2 regions of the Candidatus Defluviilinea gracilis genome follow, and region 1 is predicted to be linked to the other one. Evidence: riboswitches for the same ligand, from Rfam matches in the RefSeq annotation. Region 1 holds a riboswitch; the other holds the start of a gene.
What was found. Region 1 has a riboswitch for cyclic di-GMP ahead of AC16KF_RS11315 (immune inhibitor A domain-containing protein). Riboswitches for the same ligand answer to the same signal wherever they lie in the genome.

Region 1 (9,242 bases):
GGATGAGCACCGCCAGTGGAATGGTCGGTGTTGCGGTAAGAGTCGGCGGGATGACCGGTGTTTCTGAAGGCAGTGGTGTGGATGTAGCGGATGGCTCATTCGCTCCACAGGCATTCAGAAGGAAGATCAGCAGTAAAGCGGCTCTTTGGAAGATGTTTCGCACAAGGTCTCTCCGGTGTTGGAATGAACAGATTATACACGTTGCAATAAAAGGAATATGGTCGCGCAATAACGCCGGATACGAGAATGTCGGACTCTGCCAAATCGGGGTGAATTTTCGTACTACAATTCAAGGAACCTTCTCGCCTGACAAGACGTCGATTAATTGATCGACTGCTTGTCTTTTGAGCGAATCCCATTTAAAGGAGACAGTATCATGAAATACCGTTGGGTTCCATTGTTGATCGTCAACGTATTCTTGCTGGTGAGTTGCGGAGGAGGGAGCGCTGGCGAACCCGCCTTAGACGCGCCGCAGGAGCCGCAACCCGTCCCCACTCAAGAGGTTGCTTCAACTCCGGACAGCGTCCTTCCCCAACCGACCCCTCAAGAAAAAATCGACTTTTCCAACGCGCCGGTAGAGAAATTTGTCGGCATCGCGAAAAACGATCTTGCCCGCTCTTTGGGAATCACGGTCGAGCAAGTGGAGCTGGTAAACACCCAAGCCGTCACCTGGCTCAATTCCGCGTTGGGATGCCCCGCGCCCGGTAAAATGTATGCGCAAGGACAGGTGCCCGGTTATCGAATCGATTTGTCTGCCAATGGGCAGGAATATACGTATCACACCGATCTAAACGGCAATTTTGTGCTCTGCCCCGCCATAGATCAAGAAGAAGGTTTGCCAATCGGACCAACCACCGGACCGAATATTGGCGTACCGATCCCATAAGCGCATCAGGCTGATTAAGAAATTGCGCCCCGAATGAATTCATTCGGGGCGCAATCTTTAACTCTGAACTTGCTGTTATCTTACTTTGGCGCGACGAGCACGTATGCCCAGCCGTTCCATTCACTGACGACCGTGATGGTAACGCCAACGCCAGGCAACGGAACGCTCGACCAGCCGTTGTTGCCGATGGAGGAATCGGGAGCTTCCCAATACCCCAACGTATCGTCGAAGCGGGAATTACCCGGGTAGCCGCCATAGCACTTCTTGACGGAGTTGACGTTCAAACAAATCCGGTCGACACGGTTGACGCCGAATGTCGAGTCGAATGCCTGAACGCGCGGGCGCCATGCCGTTCCATCGGGGCGCAGCATCATATTGGAATGCGCGTCGACCGGCAGGTAGAAGCCGCCGCATGTGCCGGCAGAGCAATAGTCGCCGACGTTGTTATCCGCGAAGGAGTAGTCGAGATACCAGATCAACAAGCCGTCTTGATACGGATAGTGCTCAACCCAATTTCCCTTATTCGGATCATTGAGGAAGCCGAAGTTGTAGGGACCCGTCTTCAGAGACTTGTCGTACCCAATATACTTGCGGTATTCAGCGATGTAGTAGTTGGCGTAGGACTGCGTTACGGTGCCGTTTGTGAGCGAGAAACCGCTGTACGTCCAACCCGGATCGGTCTCGCCGCCATCGACAGGAAGACCGGTCACACTGATTTCATCCACCGAGAAGCCGGTCGTTGCGACAGCGCTGTCAGTCCAATAGCGGAATCCAAGGGTCACGGTCTGGCCGGCATACGCTGAAAGATCGGCGGTCAGATCCACCCATCCGCCGGATGCGCCGGTGATGCCTTCACCAAAGTTCTGACCATTCGGATCGTCATTTGTGGAAAGGTTGGTGGCTACGTTTGTGCCATTGACAGTGAGGTACGCGTAGTCCCATTCCGTCTCGATGTCATAATTCACTTTGGCAGAAAGAGACACAGCGCCGGCGGGCAAGGTCACATCGCGGGTCATGCTATTGTCGAGATCATTCCCAGCGCCGGAGAAATAGTAGTAACTTCCGGCAAAGGGATCGCCGATGAAGCTTTCCACTTCCTTGTCGGGCAAAAGCACGAGAAGCTGTTGCGGGTCGGCAGAGTTAAACTCAGCGGGACCCATCTTCAAGAAGGCTGTCTCGTCGTAGTTTACAACCGCGGCATTCGACCAGCCCAAGTACAGCTTTTCGTATGCGCTCATGTGAATCGGTTTGGTGCCGATACCGTCAGCCGCCTTGCCAGAAGCGCCATAGGAACCACTGGACATAAGAGTCCAGAAGCCCGTGGAGTTCTCAGCGCCGCCGGTGTTACCGGATGTATCGTAGAGATCGGGAAGTCCAAGGTCGTGCGCAAACTCGTGAGCAAATACGCCTACGCCACCGTTCTCAGGTTCAACCGTGTAATCCCCAATCCAGTAACTAGATCCGCCAACTTGAAGACCACCCAATTTATTAAACGCAGGTCCTGCGCTTCCCTGGAGGGTATAGTAGGCATACCAGCGGTGGCTCCAAATGGCATTGGTGCCTTGCGCGCCGCCACCGGTCTCCTCGCCCTCGCCAGCGTGAACAGCCTGGAAGTGGTCGATATAACCATCAGGTTCGTTGAAGTTGGCATCGCCATCGTAATCATAGCGATCCCAGACATCGAATTGACTCAGGTAGGCATCGATCTCGGCGGGGGTTTTGCCAGCGGCAATCTGGTTGTTATACCAGGTTGAGGCGGAATCGCGAATGAAAAGCCAGGTTGTCGCGCAGACAATGCTTCCGCAATAATTTGCGCCGTAGCGAGCCTCGTTATAAGGCACGGTGACCCAATCTTCCACGGTGCCGTTAACCGCATACCGGCCGGACGACTGCTCGATGTAGAAATTGCGCATCGAGTTGGCGCCTGGGGTGGTATCAAAAAGCATTTTGTTGTACATGCTTTGGCTGAAATCGGCTGTCCAGATCGTGGTGTTATCCACCGCGCGATCGGGCTCGGGAATTTCATTGTGAAGAGGTCCGGCTACATCGCCGTAGGAGGAGTGGATCTGAGTGCCGAACTGACCCAGCAGGGTCCAGATCGTATCTTCACCTTCACGCTCCAACTCGACATAGCGGTCTCTATAGAATGGGTAGACGTGTTCGCCCCCATCCAAATAAATACTACCATCCCCCGCCTTACCATGGAACTTCGCTTCCAAGCCCCTCAATGTGGCGGCGTATTGCCGTTCACCAAGCGGATGCGGCGCATTATCGACATCCGAGCCGAGCATCGGGTCGGCTGGAACGGGAGGCGCCGCGCTTGCGATAGGGACGACTGCGATCACTAAAAGCGCCGCAATCATTGTTACATGAAACCACTTTGCTTTCATAACTATTACTCCTCTTATAGTTTGACTTGCAGACTGTGGATTGAATTGTGACTTATTCGATATGGAAAAGGAGACACCTCCTTAATTAAATATCCGCCATACATACAATGGCGGTCTGGCGGTCTTCCAACTCCTACGCAGAAAGGTGGAAGATCCATGACTTTGCGTCCCCACCTCACGGTGGGTTTGCCTTTTTGACAGATTAATAATAAATTAACTCATTGCAAAAAGCAAGTAATGTGTAACCTTTTGCTCGGATGAAATGATGCCCATAAGTCATAGCAATCTTTTATTCTGGAGCGCCTCCAAATGCGCGGAGATTTTGAGATACTTCTCTTTGCATTCTCAGCGCTTCATGAAAGTTCAGGAAACAGTTCGATTTGCCGGGTTACCGGCATTGACGCGGCGCCACAACGCCAGAATTCGGCTTCATGGTCGACGAGGGGGATCGCATTTGGATTTTTTGTCCGCTAATCCTTCTCGGAAAAATTCGCGCAGGTTGGCGAAGAGTAGCGGATTCGCAGACAAAGCGTCATGTTGCGAACATGGAGATTTTCTAATGCGATTGCCCCGCGTGGTCGACTGGGGATCCATTCGGTATAATGCCGCATATGGTCAAACGACTGATCGACAACCTTGACATCATCATCCCGATTGGGATCGCCATACTGTCCATCGTCGGGATGCTCTCTGTCGTATTAATTTTTTTCCTCGGAAAACCGCAGGCGGAAATTTCAGCCGAAGCAACGGCGACGCCTTTTCAATTCCTGTTCCTTGGAACTCTCACTTCGACTAAAGAGCCTACCTCAGCCACCCAACTCCAGAAGGATAAAACCCCCACAATCCCTACACTGCCTACTATCGAAACGAGGCAATCCTCAGACCAGACAATTACGCCTTCGCCTCAACCGCGCTCCGTTTCAGCAGGAACACTTACATCAACATCCGCATCACCTATTACTTTCACGCCGGGCGGGGTTGGCACGCCCACAACTAATGCGACAACATCCTCCGCGATCAAAATTGACGATTTCGACGATTTCATTCTTTACGACGGCGGGTGGATCAGCGAAACAGTCGACGCGGCATATGAAGAAACCCTTTCCATCTCCATCCTCATCGACGACACGGCAACCTTTACTTTCACGGGAACTCAATTCATCATTGGGTATGTGGCAGACCCCCAGTTGGGAACCATGACCATCGCCATCGATGGGAATACTCAAACCCTTAACCAATCCACTGGGTCAGAATGGTCATCCCCCAAATTATCACCGGGCGAACATTCCGTTACCCTCACCCACGCCTCCGGTGAAATTATCTATCTCGATTACATCACCATACTGGGTTCGCCTTGACGCCCAAAGGTATAATTCGACCTTATGTCTAAACGCTTCTTGATCATCTCCATCCTCCTCGCGGCATTGGTCACGGCGATCGCAACCGCCTACTTCATATACCGACCCAATGCCGAACGAGTGATCAAATTCCGCGCATGGATGGACAACCCCGCTTCGCATCCCAAGTGGAAGCTGACGGCCGGTTCCCAATGCGGGCCCGCCCCTTTCCTCTTCCCCACCGACGGGTTTGCCGGCTTCCTATGGGGCGATTCCTTTGGGATTCGTCACACCCACCAAGGCATCGATATCTTCGGCGGGACCGAGGTGGGCATTACGCGCGTGATTTCGGCATACCCCGGCTACCTCACGCGCCTGCCGGAGTGGAAATCTGCCGTGATCGTGCGCGTGCCCAGTGACCCGCTGAACCCCGGCGCGCAGATCTGGCTTTACTACACCCACATGGCTGATCGTTTCGGCAATTCTTTCATTGCGGAAGAATTTCCCGCCGGCGTTTCCGAAATCCCTGTGGAGGCTGGGACATTCCTCGGCTATCAGGGTGATTACTCCGGCGACCCGAACAACCCCGTTGGCATCCACTTGCATTTTTCGATCGTGGAAGACGATGGGACGGGGCAATTTAAAAATGAAATTGAGATCGAAAACACGCTGGACCCGTCGCCCTATTTGGGGTTGCCGTTGAACGCCAAAGAAAACCCCGATCAGGCGCCGGTGTGCGGTTCGTGATTTTTCTTCACAGTGCGGTTGCTCGCCGGAACGCGGCGCATCGAATATATTCAGGATGTGGAATCAGCCTGCTCATGCCGAATCAGATTGAACTGGGGAGTGAAGCGGTTTGTGCGTCCAATATAAAACAGCCGAGGGTATCGTCGGAACCATGTTCGCGTCGTTGGAGGAATGAGGAATAATGAAGGAACTTTTTGATTATCGGGAAAAACTTCTTGCGCGCCTGCTCGAGGCGGCTAAGCAATTCCGCAGTGAATGTCTTGCGGTGAAGGATCCCTTCGCCCCATTGCTGGAAGGCGGCTGGAACGCGCATCAAACTGCCGCGCACATACGCGATGTGGACGCGCAGGCGTATGGCTTGCGAGCGCGCCGCGCGGCGTTGGAGGATAACCCCGAGTTTCAAAATTTTGACGGGGACGCGTATGCCGCGGAGCATTACAACGCGAACGAATCACTGGCAGGCTTGTTGAATGGATTTGTAGCGAGCGTGGAAGCGCTGGTTGAATTTTTGCGGCAACTCCCATCTGCCGCATGGGCGCGCGAATCGCGTCACGTAGAATTAGGGAATGGTTTTACTTTGCAGACCTGGGTGGAACGCGATCTCGCGCACATTGAGGAACATTTGGCGAGTCTGATGAACGGGAAATGACTTTTACCACAGTGGGAAACCGATGAAGCGGAAGAGGGACAGGAAGAACGGTTCGTACATTTGCAAGCCGACCAGGGCGACGATCGCCCCCAACACCGCGCCGGCGAGGATATCCGAAACATAATGCACGCCCATTGCCACGCGAGCCAACGCGACCAATGGCGCCCACAGCCATAAGAGTATGGCAAGCCAGGCGGGACCAAACCACGCGGCGACAACCGCGATGAAGAACGAACGCGCCGCATGCCCGGATGGGAATGAATGCGGATCGGTGTTTCGATAGATGCTTCCCCACTCGCCCTCAGGGCGGCTCCTGCGCACAGTGAATTTGATTCCCATCACCAGCGCCGCCAGCCCCCCGATGCCGACGAACTGAATGACCGCCCATTCTTTCCAAAACGAATTGCCCAATGACCATAAGATTGCCATGGCGATCCACCAAAACCATGAATCGCCGGAGTGCGCGAAGAAGACTGCTACAGCGCGCAATGCGCCTGGCTTTTCAGCCACGCGCATTTGATCGGAAAGACGGGCATCCCTTTCAAGGATGGTTCGGAGGCTCATGCGCGCTTGGCTTTGGGCTTGAGCCGCGCGGTTTTTGAGACAGTCGTCTTCTTCTTGGGCGCGGCGGGTTTCTTTTTCGTTGTTCTCTTCGCCATGGTCCGCGCCTTTGAGGCGGCTTTGCGTTGGGTCTTCGCCAGGTCGGCGCGCAGGAGTTCGAGTTGATGCGGCTTGTCCACATCCATTGCGGCTTCGGCGTAGGGCCAGATGATGGCTCGCCCTTTGATGCCGATGCGCTCGCTGATCCGTCGAACGGCGTCTTCGATGGTGAGTTGTCGCATGAAGAGGGAGAGTAGCAAACCCAGCCCCAGTTTGCTCGCCTGTTTGAGCGGGCTTTTCCGCGCGCCGAGCAGGTCTTCCCAGGTATCCAAATGTTCGGTCGCCATACGGACGTGAGTCACGTTGACGTCTGCGCCGCATACTTCCATATTTTTGAGTTTGGTGTAGGTGCGGTTCGAGCCGGGGAAGCGCGCTTCCATCACATCTTTCAGGCAAATGCCATAATACAGATCGTCTTGCGTTTCCATGGCGGTCTCCACGAGCCAGTCCACCATGTGCGCTTTGAGCGCGGGGATGTCGGAGGACACGATCAGCACGTATTTGCTTTTCTTATCCAACTCAACCGATTTGTTGATGCCTGCCACGATGTTGGAGAGCATGCGTCCCTGGTTGGTGAGGAAATGCAGCGGTTTCTTGCATGTCAGCTCGTTTTTAGGTGAAAGCCCCACAAGGATGACGTTCTTGACGCGTTGCGATTCGCTGAGCGCGTCGAGCACCCATTGCACCATGGGTTTGCCGGCAATATCCACAAGCGCTTTGGCATCGCCCTTCAGGTAGGTGTAGAGCGGGTCTTCCGGGTTGGGTATACCGCCCGCGATCACGACTGCATCCATAAATTCTCCTCCGATTTGCGATTTTGAATTTACGCAGAACGTCCCGAAGGTTCTCGTGAATCAGGTTGGGTTTTTACCAAAACCTTCGGAACGGCGCGTAACATCAGTTAGTTCAATTTTTGTAACTGCGGTTCCAAGCCTAGCTGGTCGATGAGGGCGTTCAATTCGTCGTTCGTCAAGACGCGCCCTTTGCCCGCCACAGCAATGAGCGCCGCTTCGAGCATGTTGGCGCCAAAGGAGCGCCCTTCGATATTGAGCGTGGTGGTGACGAGATATTTCACGCCGCGTTTTTTGAGGAATTCCACATCGGCGGGCGTGGTGGTATTGGTGACGATGATCTTCCCGCGCATGTCTTCCGGCATGTGTTGTTTGACGTATAGAAAATCGCCGCCGGTGACGGTGTTGCCCTGGTAATAGGTTTCGTATTTGGGCGTGACCTTTTCCTGTTTTTCGCCGGTTGGGTAGAGCATACTGAGGGGCATGCGCCCGACGACCGGCATGAGTAGTTTTGCGGTGGTTTTGAGCGCGCTCATGGTGTGAATGGCGAGGGGAATATCCAGGCCGAACATCAGGTCGCCGAAAACGCATTGGTAGCCGGCGTTGATGAATGATTCGGTCATGCCATAGCGGGTGATGCCAGCCACGAGGAAAGCCGTTTTGGGTTGGATCTCGTCGCCGACCTTCTTTTCGAGCCATTGCATGACGCGCGCTTCGAGAGTGTCTTTCACCCCGCTTCCATCCACGTAGGGCGTGCGTTTCACATCCCGCACGAGTTTGAGCGCGCCGTGGAGGGGATAAAACTTCCAGGGGGTGTGCACGCCGAGGTCGATGCCGCCCACGCCGAACGCGTCCACAGTACCGTCCATGTCGCGGAACATTTGACGCGCTTTGTCTTCGTTGCCATCTGTGCCGATGCGTTCGATACGAACGGTTTCGCCCAGCAGGCTAATCTCGACGGTTTTGTTACGGGTGGCTGAACCCAGGCTGATACTGACGGCGCGCTTCATGGAGAGTCCTCCTCAGGATGAGATGACTGATTATAGTCTGAATCAGTTGTCCCCTGCGCGGGAAGCGTGAAGTAAAACGTCGAGCCGTTGCCCGGTTGCGATTCCACCCAGATCTCACCGCCGTGAAATTCGACGATCCGTTTGACGAGGGCAAGGCCGATGCCAGTGCCGTCTGATTTGGGGTCGAGTTTGTTGAATAAGCCGAAGATGCGTTCGTGATGCTCGGGCTCGATTCCCATGCCGTTATCGCGCACAAAAAAAATGGGCATGCCATGTTGCCAACCCGCCACCCCGATCTCGATGATGGGCGTCGGTTGTTCGCCCATGAATTTTGCGGCGTTCCCGACCAGGTTTTGAACGACTTCGAAGATGCGCTGACGATCGCCTTGCGCGTTGGGCAGGTTGTTTTGCGCGCGCACCTCCACCCCGCGTTGATGGATCTGCCCGTGCGATAAGTTCAACACATCAGCCACCAGTTGCTGCATATTGACCAGCGTCGGTTCGTTCATGAGCCTGCCCACTCTCGAAAGTTCGAGCAGGTCGTTGAGTAACTGTTGCATTTTGTCGGTCGCATCCACAATGCGCTGGATGTCGGCTTCCAATCGTTCGGTGTTCCCGGTGAGGGCGTCTTGCTTGAGGTAGCCGAGAAAGCCTCGAATGGTGAAGAGCGGAGATTTGAGATCGTGCGATACGGTGTAGGTGAACCGTTCGAGTTCGGCGTTTTTCGATTCCAATTCGCTGATCAGTTTTCTGCGCTGGTGGAGTTCGCGCT
Region 2 (9,242 bases), on a different contig from region 1:
CGATTCGGTTTCGAGCGTCACGTTGACCAGCGCCGGAGCGCCCGCCGCCGCGCCGGCTGGGACCTATCCGATCGTTCCGAGCGCGGCTGTCGGCACAGGGCTGTCAAACTATGCCATCACGTATGTCAACGGCACAATGACCGTTGGCACGAACGTGTTGACCATTACCGCAGACGACCAAACCAAGACCTATGGCGATGTATTCACGTTTAATGGCACAGAGTTTAGCGTGGTCGGTCTCCAGCCCGGCGACAGCGTCACCAGTGTGACTCTCACCAGCGCAGGCGCTCCTTCCGCGGCTGTCGTTGGCACGTATCCCATCACGCCCAGCGCCGCAGTGGGAACCGGCTTGAGCAACTATGTGATCGTGTATAGCGACGGGCAAATGGATGTCAATCAGCGCAGTCTGACATTCAACCCCAATGCGCAAACAAAAGTCTACGGAAGCGTGTTCAGCGCCTACACCGGCGCGTTCACAGGCTTGCGCGCAGGCGACAACATCACCCCGATCTACGACAGTCTCGGCGCGCCCGCCACAGCCATTGTCGACGTGTACGGAATCACTGTCACACTGGACGATCCCGATGGGAAGTTGGGCAACTACATCGTCACGATCGACCCGGCGCCCGCCGCCACATTAACCGTCACCCAGCGCGCGCTCTCTGTCACACCGGACGATCAAACCAAAGTGTACGGCGAAGTGTTCACCGCGTTCACCGGCGTTATTTCGGGCATCCAAAATGGAGATAATATCACCGCCACTTACAACAGCGCTGGCGCGCCTGCCACTGCGGATGTAGGGATTTATACGATCACCGCCGCGTTGAATGACCCCGACGGCATGTTGAGCAACTACAACATCACCCTCAACACCGGCACACTCACTGTAACGCGACGAAACCTGACCGCAATCTCGGACAGCCAAAGCAAACTCTATGGCGAAGTGTTCACCGCGTTCACCGGCTCTTTCATCGGTATCCAGAACGGCGATAACATAACCGCCGTTTACAACAGCCTCGGCGCGCCCGCCACCGCCCCGTTCGGTTCGTATCCCATCACCATCACCTTGGTCGATCCTGATAACAAACTGGGCAACTACACAGTCACACAAAACATCGGCACCCTCACGGTCAATCGCCGCGACCTGAGTTTCGTGCCCGACGATCAATCGAAGATCTATGGCGATACATTCAGCGCCTTCACCGGCGCGGTTACCGGCTTGCAAAACGGCGATGCCATCACGCCGATCTACTCGAGCCCTGGCGCAATTGCCACTGCCCCGGTGGGAACTTACCCGATCACAATTACACTGAGCGACCCCACGAATAAACTAGGCAACTATAACTTCACCATCGGAACTGCCACATTGACCGTGACCCAACGCGACCTCATCGTTACCCCCGACGATCAGACCAAACAATACGGCACATGGTTCATTGCGTTCACTGGCGCCATCACCGGCATTCAAAACGGCGACAACATCACCGCCAATTATGCCAGCGCCGGTTCGCCGCCCTCCGCCGCCGTTGGCACCTACCCGATCACCGCCACCTTGAACGACCCCACCGGGAAACTTGGCAACTACAACGTAACCTTGAACACCGGCACGCTAACCGTTACCTCCTCCGTATTGACCGTCACCGCCAATAACCAGACCATCACGTATGGAAATCCCGACCCGACTTTCACCTTCACCTACACAGGATTCGCCTCCGGTGACGGACCGGGCGTAATCAACACGCCTCCGACCTGTAGTGTGTCTGGTCCTCACACCGACGTGGGTACCTACCCCATCGTTTGTTCCGGCGGCTCCGACGACGCGTACACGTTTGTCTATGTGGATGGAACTCTCACGGTCCAACCGCGCGCGCTCATCGTCACACCGACCGACAAAACGAAGGTCTATGGCGATGTATTTACCGCATTCACCGGATTGATCACCGGCATTCAATTTGGCGACAACATCACAGCCACCTACGCCAGCGTCGGCGCGCCGGCCACCGCAAATGTTGGCGATTACCCGATCACAGCCACCTTGAACGACCCCGACAACAAACTCGGCAACTACACCGTAACGCTCAACACAGGCACACTATCTGTGACGCCGCGCGCCCTCACCGTCACGCCAGCCGATAAGACGAAAATCTACGGCGCGGTTTTCACCGCATTCACTGGAACGATCACAGGCGTTCAAGCAGGCGATACGATCACCGTCACCTATGACAGCCCCGGTGCGCCGGCCACAGCCGCCATCGGTGATTACCCGATCAACGCCACGCTCAACGATCCGGGGAACCGTCTACCCAACTACACGGTGACTCTGAACATCGGCACGTTAAGCGTCACCCCGCGCGCGCTGGTCGTCACGCCGGACAATAAGTCCAAAGTATTCGGCACTGTGTTCACCGCATTCACCGGCACGATCACCGGCATTCAAAACGGCGATAACATCACCGCAACCTACGCCAGCCCCGGCGCGCCAGCCGCGGCGCCGGTGGGAACGTATCCCATCACCGCGACGTTGAACGACCCAGACAATAGACTGCCGAATTACACCATCACGCTCAACACAGGCACGCTGTCGGTGGGCTTATCCATTCTCACCATCTCAGCCAACGATCAGAGCATTGTGTATGGAAGCCCAGACCCGGTCTTCACCTTCACCTATTCAGGCTTCGTCAATGGAGACACCCCGGCAGTCGTCGATACGCCGCCAACTTGTCAAGTTGCCGTTCCGCATAACAACGTAGGCGCTTTCCCGATCACCTGCTCCGGCGGAATCGACGATAACTATGTCTTTGCATACACACCCGGCACATTGACGGTCACACCGCGCGCCCTCACCGTCACCCCGGATGACAAGACAAAGGTCTATGGCGATACGTTTACCGCCTTCACCGGCCTGATCAGCGGCATTCAAGGCGGCGATATCATCACCGCCAATTACGCCAGCGCCGGCGCCATAGCCACCGCGGGAATTGGATCGTATCCGATCACGGCAACTCTCAATGACCCCGGTGGGCGGCTTGGGAACTACACTGTCACCTTGAATACCGGCACACTCACCGTAAATACCCGAGGGCTGGTTGTTACCCCGACGGACGCAAGCAAGGTCTACGGATCGGTGTTCAACGCCTTTACCGGCGCGATCGTGGGCATTCAGAATGGCGACCCGATCACGGCAACTTACACAAGCCCCGGCTCGCCGGCAACCGCCATTGTGGGAGCCTATCCGATCACAGCCACATTGAACGCGCCGGCCGGCGTACTCAACAACTACACCGTCACATCCAACACGGGCACGCTCACCGTGACTCAACGCGACCTGACCGTGACGCCCGCAGATAAATCCAAAGTGTACGGAACGGTCTTCACGGCGTTTACCGGCACGATCACCGGCATTCAAAACAGCGATCCGATCACCGTCACCTACGCCAGCGCGGGGGCGCCCGCCGCGGCGGCAGTGGGTGATTATCCGATCACCGCCACATTGAACGACCCGAGCGGCCGGCTCCCGAACTACAACGTAATTCTTGGAACGGGCACGCTCAGCGTCACGCTGGCAACCACATTGACCGGCGTCACATCCGACAACAACCCGGCGGGCGTGGGCGATCTTGTCACTTTCACCGCCACCGTCACCTCCAGCGCGGGAACGCCCACCGGCACCGTCACGTTCTACGATGGCGCAAACTCAATGGGCACCGTGACCCTGGCAGGCGGGGTGGCGACCATCAGTACCAACACGTTGAACGCGGGTTCGCATACCATCACTGCGGTGTATAGCGGTGATGCCAACTTTGCCGGCAGCACTTCCGCGCCGTATGTTCAGGGTGTGGGACAAACAGTCTCGAACACCGTTGTCACCTCGAACGCGAATCCCTCCGTTCTGGGTCAAGCGGTTACATTCAACGCGATTGTTACCGCATCGACCGGCGTTCCAACCGGCACAGTAACATTCAACGATGGCGCGACGGTCTTGGGAACTGGCGCATTGAACGCCGGTGTAGCGACCTTCACAACAAACGCTCTCACCTCCGGGTCGCACAACATTACCGCTTCCTATGGCGGAGACGCCGACTTCTTCGGGAGCGTATCCGCTGTGCTCACGCAGATCGTCATCCCGAACACGACCATCGACACTACGCCGCCCGACCCAGATAACGACCTGACCCCGATATTCACGTTCAGCAGTACCAGCGCCACAGGCACTTTCGTCTGCCGCATCGACGGCGCGCCTTTCGCCCCGTGCAACTCCGGCAATTCGTTTGGTCCGCTTGTCGCGGGGAATCACACCTTTGAAGTCGCCGCGGTGGATACCTTCGGGAACACCGACCCGACGCCCGCATTGTACGTTTGGACGATCGACACCTCCACACCAGACACCGATATCGATTCATCCCCGCCCGCCGTCACAAACAGCGTGGACGCGGCGTTCGCCTTCTCCAGTCCATCACCAGACACCGCCAGTTTTGAATGCCAGCTAGATGGCGGCGGTTTCGCCGCATGTACAAGCCCGCAAAATTATCTAGCGCTGGCAGGCGGACCTCACATCTTTGAAGTGCGCGCGATCGACGATGCCGGCAACCCAGACCCCACCCCCGCATCGTACAACTGGATGGTCGACCTCGGCTACCCAACCGTGATCGGGAGCGAGCCCGCCAACAACGGCGTAACGGGACGCAACACCACGAGAATAACGGTGAATTTCAGCAAAGACGTGAATCAGGTTAGCAACACAGATCTCGGGTCTGCCACGAACCCTGCCAACTACCTCTTGGTGGATGATGGTCCCAACGAAACCTTCGATACCGTTTCATGCGCGGGCGGTTTGATTGCCGATGATGTACTCATCCCGATCGCCATCCCCACGTATAGCAATGGCACGGGAGCGGGTCCGTTCATCGCCACCTTTGTCATCAATGGTGGGATCGGTCTCACGGACGGCAATTATCGACTGTTCGTATGCGGAACGACTTCCATCCTGGATGTGGCTGGCAACGAATTAAACGACGGACTCAACGATACGGCGATCACCTTCACCGTCGTGCCGCGCGTTCCCGGCGGTGACGGAGACGGCGACGGTAATGGACGCGGCAATAACTCAAACCTGGGATCCGGATTCCTTATCCCTGTGACGGGCTTCGCGCCGGGGAAGATTACCATACTTCCGGAGCAACCCGCAGATCAGCAATACGCCGCCACCGACGTTTGGATGGAAATCCCGCGCCTCAAAATAAAGATCCCGATCGTGGGCATTCCGCAAACAAAGAACGGATGGGACGTGTCATGGCTTGGAAACAAAGGCGGTTGGCTCAACGGTTCGGCATTCCCCGGCTGGGATGGCAACTCGGTCATTACCGGTCACGTATGGGATGCGAACAACAACCCCGGTCCGTTCGCCAACCTCGTCAACCTGCAATACGGAGACAAGATCAAGATCCACGCATTCGGTCAGGTTTACACATTCGAAGTAACCGCCAGCGCCCTGATCCTGCCGAGCAACACAAAAGCCGCGTTGAAACATGAAGAAACACCCTGGTTGACCCTCCTCACCTGCGAAAACTACATCGCAGAGACCGACACCTACACCCACCGCCGCATGGTGCGAGCTGTGCTGGTAAGCGTCACGCCGGAAAAGTAAAGATCATTTCACGAATCAGAAAAGCCGCTCAACATTGGGCGGCTTTTCTGATTCATGGAACATTGAGGTCACAAACCATTTGCTTCCCAAAGTTCCTCATATTCCGCTTTAGGGATGGCGATCACAAACAGCCTGCCCCAGGTCGAAATACCGTCTTTTTCGATGCAGGTCTGAAAGGTGACGTATCCATCGCTCACGAAGACGCGCTTGAACATCTGGTTGACCGTGAGGGTTTCATCGCGGTCCAAATTCTGAAAGGAACTGTAGGGACTGTTGGGTTGTAATGCCTGATATTGCAGGATCTCATACACAACAAAAGTTTCCACCTTGCTGTCGCCGTATACGATCCGCACTTCATCGCCGGCTTCCAGGTTGAAGAAGGATTCACCGGCGAGGTAATTGTGAGCCACCAGCCCTACCGTGCCATACCCTGCCGCCATACGGAATTGAGTGACGCGGTCCTCCTTACTCGAAAGAAAGCCCGGGTTATCGAGCGGTTGCTGCGCCACGCGATACGCCATCACATTCGGAACATAGACGCCGCGCACTACATTTTCCTCCCCGGTGTGAACGGATTGAACAAACTCTGAAAAATTGGGTAGCGCGGCGGCGTCTTGTTTCTTCATTGCCAGCGCGGGCATCGCATTCAGCAAAAGCGATGCGGCGAGGCTGAGCAGAATACCGGCTCGCGTGAGCCAGCGTATATGTTTTTGAGTGAGCGCCATTCGAAACCTCCGTTTCGATAAAAGCGCTCAACAGCAACCTAATGGTTAGGTAATGTTTTCGGCAACCTGGCAATCGTAGCCACACTCGCATGTGACCGTAGACCCATGGCTTTGCGTCCCCGCCTTTCGGCGGGTTTGCCTTTATCGAACAAATTGAATTTGACCCGATACAAAGCGAGCCGGGCAAAGGACTGCCAGGCTCGCGGAAATAAACAAAGCGTTATTTCTTCGGCAACCTGGCGATCATGGTCGCGCGATGCGCGACGGTAGATCCATGGCTTTGCGTCCCCATCTTTCGACGGGTTTGCCCTTATCGGATTTTGTTAATCGCAGTATAGCAGAAGGTTACAGATTTTCACTTTGCATTTCGGTTATAACGGCTTACAGGAGTGCAATGGGGGCGGGCGAAAACAAGTAAACAGGTAGACAGGTACACACGTAAACAAGTGGTTCTTGTATACGTGTTTCCGTGTCTACTTGTCTACGTAACTCCGTGTCTACCTGTATACATCCCTCCGTGCTACACTTGCATCCTCAAATTCAGATGAACAACAACTCAAATCAGCGGCTCCCAATGTGGATCAAATTGCTCTATGGCTCAGGTGATTGGGGCATCTCGAGCATCGGCATGATGCGCTCGATCTTCCTCGCCATCTATCTCACCGATGTGGTCGGGCTGGAACCGCGTCTGGCTTCTTTCGGCGCGCTGGTCGGCATCGTCTGGGACGCGGTGAACGATCCCATCATCGGCATCCTCAGCGACCGCTTGCAATCGCGCTGGGGCAGGCGGCGTCCGTTTTTGCTGTGGTTCGCCATTCCCTTCGGCTTGAGTTTCGTCATTCTTTGGTCTGCGCCAAATTGGGATAACCAGATCGCGTTGTTGATCTATGTGACTCTCTCCTTCATGATCTCCGACACGTTGACGACTCTCGTCTCGGTCCCGTTTCTTTCGCTGACCCCCGAACTGACCCCCGATTACGACGAACGCACCAGCCTGACGAGTTTCCGATCGTTCTTCCAACTGGTCGGCGCGCTTGCCATGGTCATCGCCGCGCCGACAATTATTGACATGGTGATCGAGGCGGGCGGCTCGCAACAACAGGGATTTATGACCGTGGGCGCATTATTCGGCGCGGTCGGCGCGATTCCCCTGCTGTTGATCGGGCTTCTGCTCCGGGAAACTTCCACGCCCGAACAGCAAGAATCCCTGCCCTTTCGAGAAACATTACGCGCCGCATGGAAGAACATCCCGTTTCGCTATGCGGTCGGCATCCACATGCTGAACTGGTCGGCAGTGGATATGGTGGCTGTGGTTTTTCCATACTTTTTACTTTATTGGGTGGCGAACGGAAACTTGCTGGCATCTGTCAAATTTTTGGGCATTGACCTGGCATACGAATCCGCGTTCTTCGGCATCCTCATGTTGGTGTGCATCCTGTTCGTGCCGATTTGGTTATGGATCTCAAAGATCCGCAACAAGCAGGAAGCGTACGCGATCGGTATGATCCTCTGGGTGGTCGTCACATTTCTTATCTATTTGATTCAACCGGGCAACACGATGGAATTATTCACGCTCTCCGCCCTCGCAGGGATCGGCATCTCAGCCGCGTACACATTGCCCGACGCGATGTTCGCCGACGTGATCGAATGGGATGAACTGCGGACCGGCAGGCGGCAGGAGGGAATCTTCTACGGCATCCGCACGCTCATCCGCAAGTTGACCGGGGCGCTTGTCCTCTTTTTGACTCTGCAGGCATTGGGCTGGTCGGGCTATGTTTCTCCTCCTGAGGGCGCGCTTCAATTCACGCAAAGCGACTCGGCATTGCGCATGATCCGCTTATTGGTTTCACCCTTCGGGGCGATCATGCTTTCAGGGACGATCATCCTCGCATGGCTATTCCCACTCTCGCGCGAGAAGCATCATCGCATTCAGGAGTTGTTGGAAAAAAGGCGAGCAAAAGTATCCGAATAACAGACCCAATATGAAAACTGGTGGGAGGCAAATCAACCGAGTTGACCTATAATGAGTCAAACGGAAAACTTGATGGTAGACATTCCCTCCGGCACCGTCACGTTCCTCTTCACTGATATCGAAGGTTCGACCAAACTCGCGCAGGCGCATCCTGACAGGTGGGAGTCGCTACGTGAGAAACATCACGCCATGTTGAAGGAAGCCATTGAATCGAAGCGCGGTCATATCTTCCAAATCATCGGCGATTCATTTTGCGTGGCATTTCATACAGCGGGCGACGCGCTTCGCGCGGCGATAGATGGTCAGCGCGCGCTTTCACGGATGAACGATGACGGCGGAAGGACGAATTCATCATTCATCCTTCATAATTCATCCTTGCTCTTAAAAGTCCGCATGGGGATTCACACGGGCGAAGCCGAAGCGCGCAACGGAGAATATCGCGGCTATCTCACGCTCAGCATGATCCAGCGCGTGATGTCGGCGGGGCATGGCGGGCAGATCTTGTTATCGGGCGCGAGCGAGATTCTCCTGCGCGGACAACTGCCAGCGGAGGTGTCCCTGCGAGACATGGGCGAACGCAAACTCAAAGACATTCCCCAGCCCGCGCGAATCTTTCAAGTCGTCGCGCCTGATTTGCAAAGCGATTTCCCCGCCTTGCGCGCGCTGGATGTTTTCCCGAACAACATCCCCACACAACTCACAAGTTTCATCGGGCGCGAAAAAGAAATGCTCGAAGCGACTCAAATGTTGCAGCAATCGCGTTTGCTCACGCTCACTGGTTCGGGCGGAACGGGCAAAACAAGACTTTCATTACAAGCGGCATCCAGCCTCCTTGAACAATTCAAAGACGGCGTGTGGCTCATCGAACTCGCGCCCATCTCTGAGCCTGCGCTGGTTCCGA

Region 2: it holds a riboswitch for cyclic di-GMP, as region 1 does, so the genes downstream of both, AC16KF_RS15260 (sortase, YLP family) here and AC16KF_RS11315 (immune inhibitor A domain-containing protein) in region 1, are expected to answer to the same signal.

The regions. Positions count from the first base shown of each region.
Region 1 covers NZ_DBNHEF010000068.1:77,919-87,160, reverse strand. Annotated here, with positions in the region: gene AC16KF_RS11325 (hypothetical protein) at 1-163, opposite strand, end outside; gene AC16KF_RS11320 (hypothetical protein) at 377-886, shown strand; gene AC16KF_RS11315 (immune inhibitor A domain-containing protein) at 967-3,276, opposite strand; cyclic di-GMP riboswitch class I at 3,383-3,477, opposite strand; gene AC16KF_RS11310 (hypothetical protein) at 3,888-4,634, shown strand; gene AC16KF_RS11305 (M23 family metallopeptidase) at 4,659-5,360, shown strand; gene AC16KF_RS11300 (DinB family protein) at 5,542-6,009, shown strand; gene AC16KF_RS11295 (phosphatase PAP2 family protein) at 6,013-6,573, opposite strand; gene AC16KF_RS11290 (NTP transferase domain-containing protein) at 6,570-7,463, opposite strand; gene AC16KF_RS11285 (quinate 5-dehydrogenase) at 7,571-8,470, opposite strand; gene AC16KF_RS11280 (GAF domain-containing protein) at 8,467-9,242, opposite strand, start outside.
Region 2 covers NZ_DBNHEF010000078.1:64,029-73,270, reverse strand. Annotated here, with positions in the region: gene AC16KF_RS15265 (sortase) at 1-5,644, shown strand, start outside; gene AC16KF_RS15260 (sortase, YLP family) at 5,713-6,369, opposite strand; cyclic di-GMP riboswitch class I at 6,427-6,519, opposite strand; cyclic di-GMP riboswitch class I at 6,597-6,688, opposite strand; gene AC16KF_RS15255 (MFS transporter) at 6,914-8,341, shown strand; gene AC16KF_RS15250 (adenylate/guanylate cyclase domain-containing protein) at 8,393-9,242, shown strand, end outside.